One region of the Stenotrophomonas sp. NPDC077420 genome, then DNA from elsewhere that is predicted to be linked to it. Evidence: predicted binding sites of a transcription regulator. Region 1 holds the regulator's gene; the other holds the start of a gene.
The links. Region 1 encodes HrcA, which represses chaperone genes, less so after heat shock. Its sites were predicted from a motif close to TTNGCACTCNNNNNNNNNGAGTGCNAA; they were not measured.

Region 1 (5,411 bases):
CCAGGCTGATGCGGGCGGTCTGGCGGAAGGTCTGGTCGTGCAGGGAGTGCGGGATGCCGGTGGGGAAGAGGAATCCGGCCGGCCACACCGGTTGCGGGCTGGCCTGCCATGTGGCCACCCAGTGCGTGGCGGCCGGGTCGGAGGAGAATGCGGGGGTAGCGGTGGAGAACCCGAGCAGGGCGCCCGTGGCAAGGCGGATCAAGGGATGCATGGCAGCCGGTCCAGGAAAGAGGCGGCCATGGTGCGCGGGCGTCGTTCTGTGAACTAGACTGCCTGACGACAATCATCTGTGAATTGAATTCATCCCATGTCCTCGCCCGACATCAACCGGTCCGGTCAGCTGGAAATCTTCGTGCGGGTCATCGAGGCCGGCAGTTTCTCGGCGGCGGCGCGCGCGCTGGACATGAGTCCGTCGGCGGTCAGCAAGCTGGTGGCGCGGCTGGAACAGCGGCTGGGCACGCGCCTGCTGCAGCGTTCCACGCGCCAGCTGCAGCTCACCCCGGAAGGCTGCGCATTCTATGAGCGCGGCCTGCGCGTGCTGGCCGACCTGGACGAGGCCGAACGCTGCGCCAGTGCCCACGCCGAGCCTCGGGGGCGGCTGCGGGTGAACAGCAACGTGCCGTTCGGGCACCACTTCCTGCTGCCGCTGCTGCCGGCGTTCCTGGCGCGGCACCCGCAGGTGGGGGTGGACCTGGTGTTGACCGATGAAGTGATCGACCTGCTGGAGCAGCGCACCGACATCGCGGTGCGCGCGGGTCCATTGAAGAGTTCCAGCCTGGTCGCGCGGCGGCTGGGGGCGACGCGGATGATGATCGTGGCGGCCCCGGCGTACGCGGCCCGGCATGGCCTGCCGCAGGACGCTGCCGCACTGATGGCGCACAACCGCCTGGATATCGGACATGCACGCGCGCAGAGCGGCTGGCCGCTGCGCGAGCAGGGACAGGTGCTGATGGTACCGACCGGGGGCAACGCGCGCGCCAGTGACGGCGAGGCGCTGCGCCGGCTGGTGCTGGGAGGGGCGGGCATCGCGCGGCTGGCCGCGTTCCAGGTACAGGCCGATGTCGCGGCCGGGCGGCTGTTGCCGGTGCTGGAGCAGGCCAACCCGGGTGACCTGGAAGAGGTGCACGCGGTGTTCGTGGGGCAGGGCGGCTACCTGCCGCTGCGGGTGCGGGCGTTCCTGGATTTCCTGGTGGAACAGGTGGACCTGGCCAGGCCGTTGGCGTAACCCGGTCAGGCCATCGGCAGGTACCCACCGTTGGTAGGGCCATCGGTAGGTACCCACCGTTGGTGGGTACGCCGTCACGTTTCCTGCAGCAGCCTGCGTGCGGCCGCGCGCGCTTCCTTGCTGACTTCCACGCCCCCGAGCATGCGCGCCAGTTCTTCCTCGCGGGCCTTGGCGTCCAGCTTCTCCACCGCGCTCTGGGTCATGCCGTCCACCGGCGCCTTGCTGACCCGGTAATGGGCATGGCCCTTGGAGGCCACCTGCGGCAGGTGGGTGACGCACAGTACCTGCCGCTTCTCGCCCAGTGCCCGCAGCTTCTGGCCGACGATATCGGCCACTGCGCCGCCAATGCCGGAGTCCACTTCGTCGAACACCATGGTCGGCACCGCATCCAGGCCGAGTGCCGCCACCTCGATGGCCAGCGAAATGCGCGACAGTTCGCCGCCGGAGGCGACCTTGCGCAGGGCGCGCGGCGGTTGCCCGGCGTTGGCGGCCACGAGGAATTCGACCCGTTCGGCGCCGTTCGGGTCCGGCTTGCCGGCCGCGTGCGGTTCCAGTTCGATCAGGAACTGGCCGCCGCCCATGCCCAGCTCGCCGATCAGCGCGGTGGTGGTATCGGACAGGGCCTGGGCGGCCTGGCTGCGGCTGGCGCTCAGCGTTGCCGCCACGGTCTGCCACTGCGCCGCCGCCCGCTCGATCTCGCCAGCCAGCGCCTGCAGGCGCACATCCGCGCCGCGCAGCTGCTCCACTTCGGCTTCCATCGCGTCGCGATGCTCGCCCAGCGCTTCCATCGGTACGCGGTGCTTGCGCGACAGGTCGTGCAGGCGACCGAGGCGGCGTTCGATGTCCTCGAACTGCTCCGGGTCCGCGTCCAGGTCGTCGTGCACGCGGTCCAGCAGGGCCAGCGCTTCGTGCAGCTGGATGACCGCGCTGTCCAGCAGCGCGTCCACCTCGCCCAGGCGGGCGTCATGTTCGGCCACCCGCGACAGGTCGTGGCGGGTCTGCTGCAGCAGCTGCAGCACCGAGACCTCGTCGTCGCCGTTGAGCCGGGCGGCGGCCACGTCGCACGCACTGACCAGTGCGCCTGCGTGGGCCTGGCGGCGGTGGCTGCTGCCCAGCGCGATGATCGACGCCGGTTCAAGGTCTTCGCGCTGCAGCTCGCCCAGCTGGTGTTCGAGGAAACCGATGCGGTCGCTGACATCGCCCTGGCGCGAGAGCGCCTCGGCTTCGTCGACCAGCGCCTGCCAGCGCGCGGCGGCCTGCCGGACCCGGGCGCGTTCGGCGTCATTGCGCGCGAAGGCATCGAGCAGGGCGAGCTGCGAGGGCCGTGCCAGCAGCGCCTGCTGCTCGTGCTGGCCGTGGATCTCGACCAGCATGCCGGCCAGTTCGGTCAGCTGCGACAGGGTCACCGGGCGCCCGTTGATCCAGGCGCGCGAGCCGCCGTCGGCGCGGATGATGCGGCGCAGCTGGCACTGGTCGTCGTCATCCAGTTCGTTGTCGCGCAGCCAGCGCCGCGCCGGGGCGTCGTCGGTCGGCGCGAACTCGGCCGACAGTTCGGCGCGCGCGGCACCGTGGCGGACCACGCCGCTGTCGGCGCGCAGGCCGGACAGGAAGCCCAGCGCGTCGACCATCAGCGACTTGCCGGCGCCGGTCTCGCCCGAAACCACGGTCATGCCCGGCCCGAACTCCAGTTCGGTGGCGCGGACGACGGCAAAATCCTTGATCGATAGATGTCTGAGCATGGTGTTGGGTTCTTGAGCCGCGCAACGCTAGCATGGGCGGCGGGCAGCTCCAATCGGCAATCCCCGATCCCTCGCCGGGGCGTCGCCCTGCCATTATCCACTGTCGCGTCTCACAGGTTGATTCCATGCACCCTTCCGCGCCCCATCTCGCGCCGCGCGCCCGCCACCTGCTGCGGACGCTGATCGCGCGCCACATCCAGGACGGCGAACCGGTGGGCTCGCAGACCCTGGCGCGCCTGGCCGGGCTGGACGTGAGCGCGGCCACCATCCGCAACATCCTGGGCGACCTGGAAGACCTGGGCCTGCTCAGCTCGGCGCATGTCTCGGCCGGGCGCGTGCCCACCGCGCACGGCTACCGGGTGTTCGTGGACAGCCTGGTCAAGATGCAGCCGCCGGGCGAGGGCGAGCTGAACCGCCTGCGCAGCGAGTTGTCCACCGGGGCCGGCACCCAGGCGCTGCTGGGCAGCGCGTCGGAACTGTTGTCGGCGATGAGCCACTTCGTCGGCGTGGTCGGCGCGCCGCGGCGCGAGCAGTTCGCCTTCCGGCACATCGATTTCGTGGCGCTGGACGCGCGCCGGGTCCTGGCGATCCTGGTGTTTGCCGACAACGAAGTGCAGAACCGGGTGATCGAGCCGCGCCGCAGCTGGGAGCCGGCCGAGCTGGAAAAGGTGGCCAATTACCTCAACGCCCATTGCGCCGGTCGCCCGCTGGCCGACATCCGTTCCACGCTGCTGATCGAGCTGCGCCAGGCGCGCTCGGAGATGGAACAGCTGCTGGCGCACAGCGTGGAACTGGCCGAACAGGCCATGGCCCCGCCCGCCGACGACATGGTGCTGGCCGGTCAGACCCGGCTGATGGGCGTGCAGGACCTGTCCGACCTGGACCGGCTGCGCGAACTGTTCGACCTGTTCGCCAGCAAGCGCGAGATCCTGCAGCTGCTGGAGCGCACCATCCAGGCCCCGGGCGTGCGCATCTTCATTGGCGAGGAGACCGGGGTGATGCCGCTGGAGAACGTCTCGCTGGTGACCGCGCCTTATTCGGCCGGGGGCCAGGTGCTGGGCGTGCTGGGGGTGATCGGCCCCAAGCGGATGGCCTACGACCGCATGATTCCGCTGGTGGAGGCCACCGCCCAGGTGCTGGGCGCGGCCCTGGATGTGCCGGCCGGGGGCGGATTGTCCCGGGATCGCACATAACGCGCGCCCTGGCTCTTGAATCGGGTCCGGCCGCCCACATAGGGGTGGGTGGAGGCGGAGAGTCACCGCCAAGGATCCGGAAATGAACCAAGATCAGCCTGATATCGCATCCCAGACCCCGGCCGGCGACGCCGCCACGGGCGATACCCTGCAGCAGCAGCTCGACGCCCTGCACAACGAAGTGGCGCTGCTCCGGTCCGAGTCGCTGCGTGAGCGCGCCGACCTGGACAACCAGCGCAAGCGCGTGGCCCGCGACGTCGACCAGGCGCGCCGCTTCGCCAACGAAAAGCTGCTGGGCGAACTGCTGCCGGTGTTCGACAGCCTGGACGCCGGCCTGAATGCCGCCGGCGCCGAGCCCAGCCCGCTGCGCGAAGGCCTGGAACTGACCTACAAGCAGTTGTTGAAGGTAGCTGCCGACAACGGCCTGACCCTGCTGGACCCGACCGGCCAGACCTTCAACCCGGAGCACCACCAGGCGATCAGCCAGGTCGACGCCCCGGGTGCGGCGCCGGGCAGCGTGGTCCAGGTGTTCCAGAAGGGCTACCTGCTCAACGATCGCCTGCTGCGCCCGGCCCTGGTCGTGGTCGCACGGGACTGACCTGAACGCGTTTCGCCAGCATCGGACACTGTGTTCGACAGGTGGCTTGAAAGTGACAGCAGCGTCCCACACATCCCATTCATAACCCGGCAGCGGCCGGATGTTTCCCACTTTTCAGGAGTCTCCCCCATGGGCAAGATCATTGGTATCGACCTCGGCACCACCAACTCGTGCGTGGCGATCATGGACGGCGGCAAGGCCCGCGTCATCGAAAATGCGGAGGGCGACCGCACCACGCCTTCCATCGTCGCCTACACCAAGGACGGCGAAGTGCTGGTCGGCGCCTCGGCCAAGCGCCAGGCCGTGACCAACCCGAAGAACACCTTCTACGCCGTCAAGCGCCTGATCGGCCGCAAGTTCACCGACGCTGAAGTCCAGAAGGACATCGCGCACGTGCCTTACGGCATCCTGGCCCACGACAACGGCGACGCCTGGGTGCAGACCAGCGACGCGAAGAAGATGGCGCCGCAGGAAATCTCCGCCCGCGTGCTGGAGAAGATGAAGAAGACCGCCGAAGCGTTCCTGGGTGAGACCGTCACCGAGGCCGTGATCACCGTGCCGGCCTACTTCAACGACAGCCAGCGCCAGGCGACCAAGGACGCCGGCCGCATCGCCGGCCTGGAAGTGAAGCGCATCATCAACGAGCCGACCGCTGC
Region 2 (5,411 bases), on a different contig from region 1:
CCCGGCGCGGGGGTGCCGGCACCCAATGGTGCGTCGGCCACCGAGCTCCCCGATGGCGCCGTGGTCTGGGCCACCGAAGATCCGGCGCTGTCGGCGCCGGTGCTCAATGTGCAGACCGGCTCCATGGCCCCGTTCGAGAACGGCCGGCTGACCAAGCCGCTGCGCTTCCACGGCTACAACAACTACGCCTCGTTCATCGAGCGCCTGGAAGTGGTGATCTACCGCGGCAGCGACACCGATCTGGTCACGCCGCTGGCGCGCATCGAGATGCCGGTGGACTACGTCGGCAACATCGAGTGGGACGGGCAGCTGCCGGACAACCTCAACCTGCGCGTTGGCGACGACCTGCAGTACATCGCCCGGGCCTACGGCCGGGATGGTTCCTTCGATGAAACCAACGCGCAGCGCTTCCAGCTGGTACTGCCCACCGACTACGAACGCGGCACCCAGCTGGTGCGGGACAACGTGCAGCGCACCCTGGGTCGCGTGCTCGATGGCGACGATGCGCAGGCCCAGCAGCTGAGCAATGCCATCTACGGGCAGAACGCGCTGCGCCAGCAGAACATTCCGATCTATGGCTCGCGGGTGCGGATCTACGGGCGTGGGTTGAGCCCCAATGCACGGGTGATGATCAACGGGCAGAGCTTCCCGGTGGACCTGGAGCAGAAGTTCGCCGCCGAGTTCCTGGAGCCGATCGGCGAGCACCGGTACACCGTGCAGGTGGAGGCCATGGATGCGCCGACGCTGACCCGCACGCTCGACGTGGAAGTGACCGGCAGCTACCGCTTCCTGGTGGCGCTGGCCGATGTGACGCTGTCGCGCAATACCGCCAGCGGCAACCTGGATCCACTCGCCGCCGACCGCGACCAGGACGACAGCTTCCTCAGCGAAGGCCGGCTGGCGTTCTACCTGAAGAGCAAGCTGCGCGGGAAGTACCTGGTCACCGCGCAGGCCGACACCTACGACCGCGAGCTGAAGCGGCTGTTCGACGGCTTCCTGGATGCCGACGCCCGGGACGTGTTCCGCCGCCTGGATCCGGACCAGTACTACCCGGTATACGGTGACGACTCCACCACGTATCGCGACATCGACACGCAGGGCAAGCTGTACGTGCGCGTGGACTGGGACCAGAACCAGGCGCTGTGGGGCAACTTCGCCACCGGCTTCACCGGCACCGAGTACGGCCAGTACGTGCGTTCGCTGTACGGCGCGGCGGTGAGCTGGCGTTCGCGCGCGACCACCCCGCTGGGCGACCCGCGTTCGCTGCTCAAGGCCTTCGGTTCCGAGGCGCAGTCCGCGCTTGGCCATACCGAGTTCCTCGGCACCGGCGGCAGCCTCTACTACCTGCGTCACACCGACCTGCTGCCCGGCTCGGAGCAGGTGGTACTGGAGGTGCGCGACCGTACCACCGGCCGCACCGAAGTGCGCACCACCCTGCAGCGCGGCGTGGACTACGAGATCAATGAAATCCAGGGCCGCCTGTTCCTGACCCGCGCGCTGTCGCAGATCACGCGCGAGAACGTACGCACGCTGACCCGTGATACGCCGCTGGATGGCTATGACCAGCTGCTGCTGGTGGACTACGAGTACATCCCGCTGGGCTTCAGCACCGACGACGTGAGCGCCGGCCTGCGCGGCAAGCAGTGGTTCGGCGACCACGTGGCGGTGGGTGGCACCTACGTCGACGAGAACCGCAGTGGCGACGACTACAGCCTGATGGGCGCCGACCTGACCCTGCAGGCCGGGCGTGGTACCTACCTCAAGCTGGAGCAGACCCATACCGAAGCCACCGCAGCGCCGATCTTCTACTCCGACAACGGCGGCCTGAGCTTCATCCAGCGCAATCCGGTCAGCGGCGACCGCAAGGGCGATGCCCGCGCGGTGGAAGCGCGGGCCAACCTGCGTGAGCTGGGCTGGACAAAACAGGATTGGAGCATGGGCGCCTGGTGGCGCGACGTGGACGCTGGCTTCTCGGTCTCGCGCATGGACAGTGGGCTGGCGCTGGAGGAATACGGTGCCGAGTTCCTGGGCTACTTCACCGACAACCTGAGCCTGTATGGCCGGCACAGTCGCGCCGAGCGTGGTGAGGTGGCGGTGGAGCAGTCGCAGCTCACGATGGATTGGCGGCTGGGCAACGACGGCCAGCTCGGCGCCGAGCTGCGCCGGGTGCGCGAAGAGAACGCCGGCACCGACGTGGACGGGACGCTGGCGGCAGTGAGCTACCGGCAGCGCTTCGGCGCCAAGTGGGAGCTGTACGGGGTAGGGCAGCTGACCGTGGATGACGACGGCGGCGCGTACGAGAAGAACGACCTGGCCACGCTCGGTGCGCGCTACCTGTTCGGCGACCGCTCCAGCCTGGGGGCGGAAGTGAGCAGCGGCAGCCGCGGGGATGGCGCCAAGCTCGAAGGCGAGTACTGGATGACCCCCGAGCACAGCTTCTATGGCAACTACAGCTACAGCACCGACCGGACCACCACCGACCCGCTCTACGACACCGGGCTGCAGTCGGGCTGGACGCTGGGCCAGCGCTGGCGGCTGAGCAACCAGGTCAACGTGTTCAACGAAAGCCAGTACCTGAAGGACCGTCGCGACGACAGCGCCGGCCTGGTGCATACCTTCGGCATGGACTTCTACCCCGCGCAGGGCTGGACGCTGGGCTTCAGCGTGATGGACGGCGAACTGGACGCGACGACCGGGCGCGTCGATCGCCGCGCCTACAGCGTCAGCGGTGGCCGCACCGATGCCGATACGCAGTGGACGAGCAAGCTCGAATACCGCCGCGACGAAGGCGCTGAAGATCGTCGGCAGTGGGTGACCACCAACCGGCTGCTGTACAAGGTCAACGAGGACTGGCGCATCGCGCTGCGCGCCAACTACGCCGACACCGATGACAAGCGCAATCCGCTGGCCGATGCCAAGCTGGTGGAGTCCAACCTGGGCTTTGCCTGGCGTCCGCACGACAACACGCGCTGGGCGGCCTTCGGCAAGTACACATATCTCTACGACGTGGCGTCGCTGGGCCAGGAAGGTGGCAACGTGTACGACCAGAAGTCGCAGATCGTCTCGTTTGAAGGGGTGATGCAGCTCAGCGACCGGTGGGAGCTGGCCGGGAAGCTGGCCGGGCGCTGGGGCGATTACCGCACCGGGCGCGGCGAGGGTGCGTGGCTGGACAGCCGGGTCAACTTCTCCGCGTTGCAGCTGCGCTACCGGTTGTTCGCGCAGTGGGAGGCGATGGGCGAGTACCGCTGGCTGGACGTGCGCGAGGGCGGCGACAGGAAGGGCTGGCTGGTGGGCGTGGACCGCCAGGTGGGGCAGAACTTCAAGATTGGTGCGGGGTACAACTTCACCGAGTTCAGTGATGACCTGACCGAGTTGCGGTATGAGGCTAAGGGGTTCTTCCTGAATTTGTCCGGGTATTACTAGGGTTCGACATTGTCTGGGCTGCCACCCATGGGGTCTCCACCGCTTCGGAATTGTCTGGCCTGCCACCCATGGGGTGGCACTACCGGGCATTGCGGCTTCGGGGGTCGGCTTCGGTGGACTTACCGGGTGTGGGGGGAGGGGCGGCGTAGAGCCAGGCCATGCCTGGCTGGCACCGTCCGACGCCGGTATTTCGGGCCGCCGTTCATCTCCTTCGGGCGCTTCGGCTGAATACCTGGCAACGTTTTCATCCTGAATGGGCTGATCTTTGTGGGATTGTCCTGCCCAAAACGACGTGACGGTGACGTTTTTCTCCGTATCGCATTGATTTATATTGGGATTACGCTGAAGGGCGGCCGCTCGCAACTGTCACCATTTCGCGGTACGTTAGGGGCCTGATCTGCGTCAGCGTTTCACCTGCGGAACGCTGGAACTTTTTGAACTGTCAGCAGTCCAAATACAGGACTGATAAGATGACCCCTATGAGCCAGAACATGTCTACTGCCCTTGTGGCAAACAATCTTCCGATTCCCAGTGCGCTCGGTTCGCTGGACGCCTACATCGGCGCCGTGCACCAGATCCCGGTGTTGACGGTCGATGACGAGCAGGACCTGGCTCGCCGCTTCCGCGACGAGCAGGACCTCGACGCCGCGCGCGAGTTGGTCCATTCCCACCTGCGCTTCGTCGTGCACGTGGCCCGTGGCTACAACGGCTACGGCCTTGCGCTGGGCGACCTCATCCAGGAAGGCAACATCGGCCTGATGAAGGCGGTGAAGCGCTTCGACCCGGACATGGGCGTCCGCCTGGTGTCCTTCGCGGTGCACTGGATCCGTGCGGAAATGCACGAGTTCATCCTGAAGAACTGGCGCATCGTCAAGGTCGCCACGACCAAGGCGCAGCGCAAGCTGTTCTTCAACCTGCGCAAGTCCAAGACCCGCCTGGGCTGGTTGAACGCGGCGGAAGTCACCGCTGTCGCCAAGGACCTCAACGTGTCCGAACGCGAAGTGCTGGAAATGGAATCGCGCCTCTCGGGCCGCGACATCGGTTTCGATGCGCCCAGCGATGACGACAACGAACATGCGCCGCCGTCGCCGGCTGCGTTCCTGGTCGCCAACGATGAAGATCCGTCGATGGCCTATGAGCGTGCCGACAGCGAGGACAACCAGCTGCAGCTGCTGCGCGAAGGCCTGGCCGAACTCGACGCCCGCTCGCGCGACATCATCCGTCGCCGCTGGCTGGACGCCGACAGCAAGGTCACCCTGCAGGAGCTGGCCGATGAGTACGGCGTGTCCGCCGAACGCATCCGCCAGGTCGAAGCGAACGCGCTGAAGAAGATGAAGGCGCTGTTCACCGCGTAACGCGGCATTCAACGCATCAAACAAAAGCCCGGCATCGCCGGGCTTTTTTGTTGCGCCAAAGGCGTGCCCACCAACGGTGGGCACCTACCGCCAGGGTAGAGCCGGTAGCACCCGACCGTTGGTCGGGTAACGCTCCTACGCCCGCTCGCGCGCGATAGCCCGCCAGCCAATGTCACCACGGTGGAACTCATGTTCCCACGTCACCTTCGCTACGCCCGCATACGCATGGGCCTGCGCATCAGCCACGCTGTCGCCCAGCGCCGCCACGCACAGCACGCGGCCGCCAGCGCTGAGCACCTGGCCCTGCGCGTCCAGCGTGGTGCCGGCGTGGAACACCTTGGCCGAAGACGGCACCTGGTCCAGCCCGTGAATCACATCACCGGTGATCGGCGTTTCCGGATACGGCGCCGCCGCCATCACCACGCCCAGCGACGGACGCGGGTCCCACCGCGCGTCCACTTCATGCAGGCGTGCATCGATGGCCGCTTCCACCAGTTCCACCAGATCCGACTGCAGGCGCAGCATCACCGGCTGGGTTTCCGGGTCGCCGAAGCGCACGTTGAATTCAATCACCTTCGGCGCGCCACTGGCATCGATCATCAGCCCGGCATAGAGGAAGCCGGTGAACGGGAT

Region 2: the regulator HrcA is predicted to act here: its motif matches at 3,866-3,892, upstream of rpoH (RNA polymerase sigma factor RpoH).

The regions. Positions count from the first base shown of each region.
Region 1 is NZ_JBITVZ010000006.1:106,110-111,520, forward strand. Features, by position in the region: gene ACIGII_RS08305 (SGNH/GDSL hydrolase family protein) at 1-211, opposite strand, end outside; gene ACIGII_RS08310 (LysR family transcriptional regulator) at 308-1,225, shown strand; gene recN (DNA repair protein RecN) at 1,300-2,964, opposite strand; gene hrcA (heat-inducible transcriptional repressor HrcA) at 3,090-4,157, shown strand; gene grpE (nucleotide exchange factor GrpE) at 4,240-4,755, shown strand; gene dnaK (molecular chaperone DnaK) at 4,885-5,411, shown strand, end outside.
Region 2 is NZ_JBITVZ010000005.1:164,898-170,308, reverse strand. Features, by position in the region: gene ACIGII_RS07290 (hypothetical protein) at 1-3,423, shown strand, start outside; gene rpoH (RNA polymerase sigma factor RpoH) at 3,903-4,778, shown strand; gene purD (phosphoribosylamine--glycine ligase) at 4,914-5,411, opposite strand, start outside.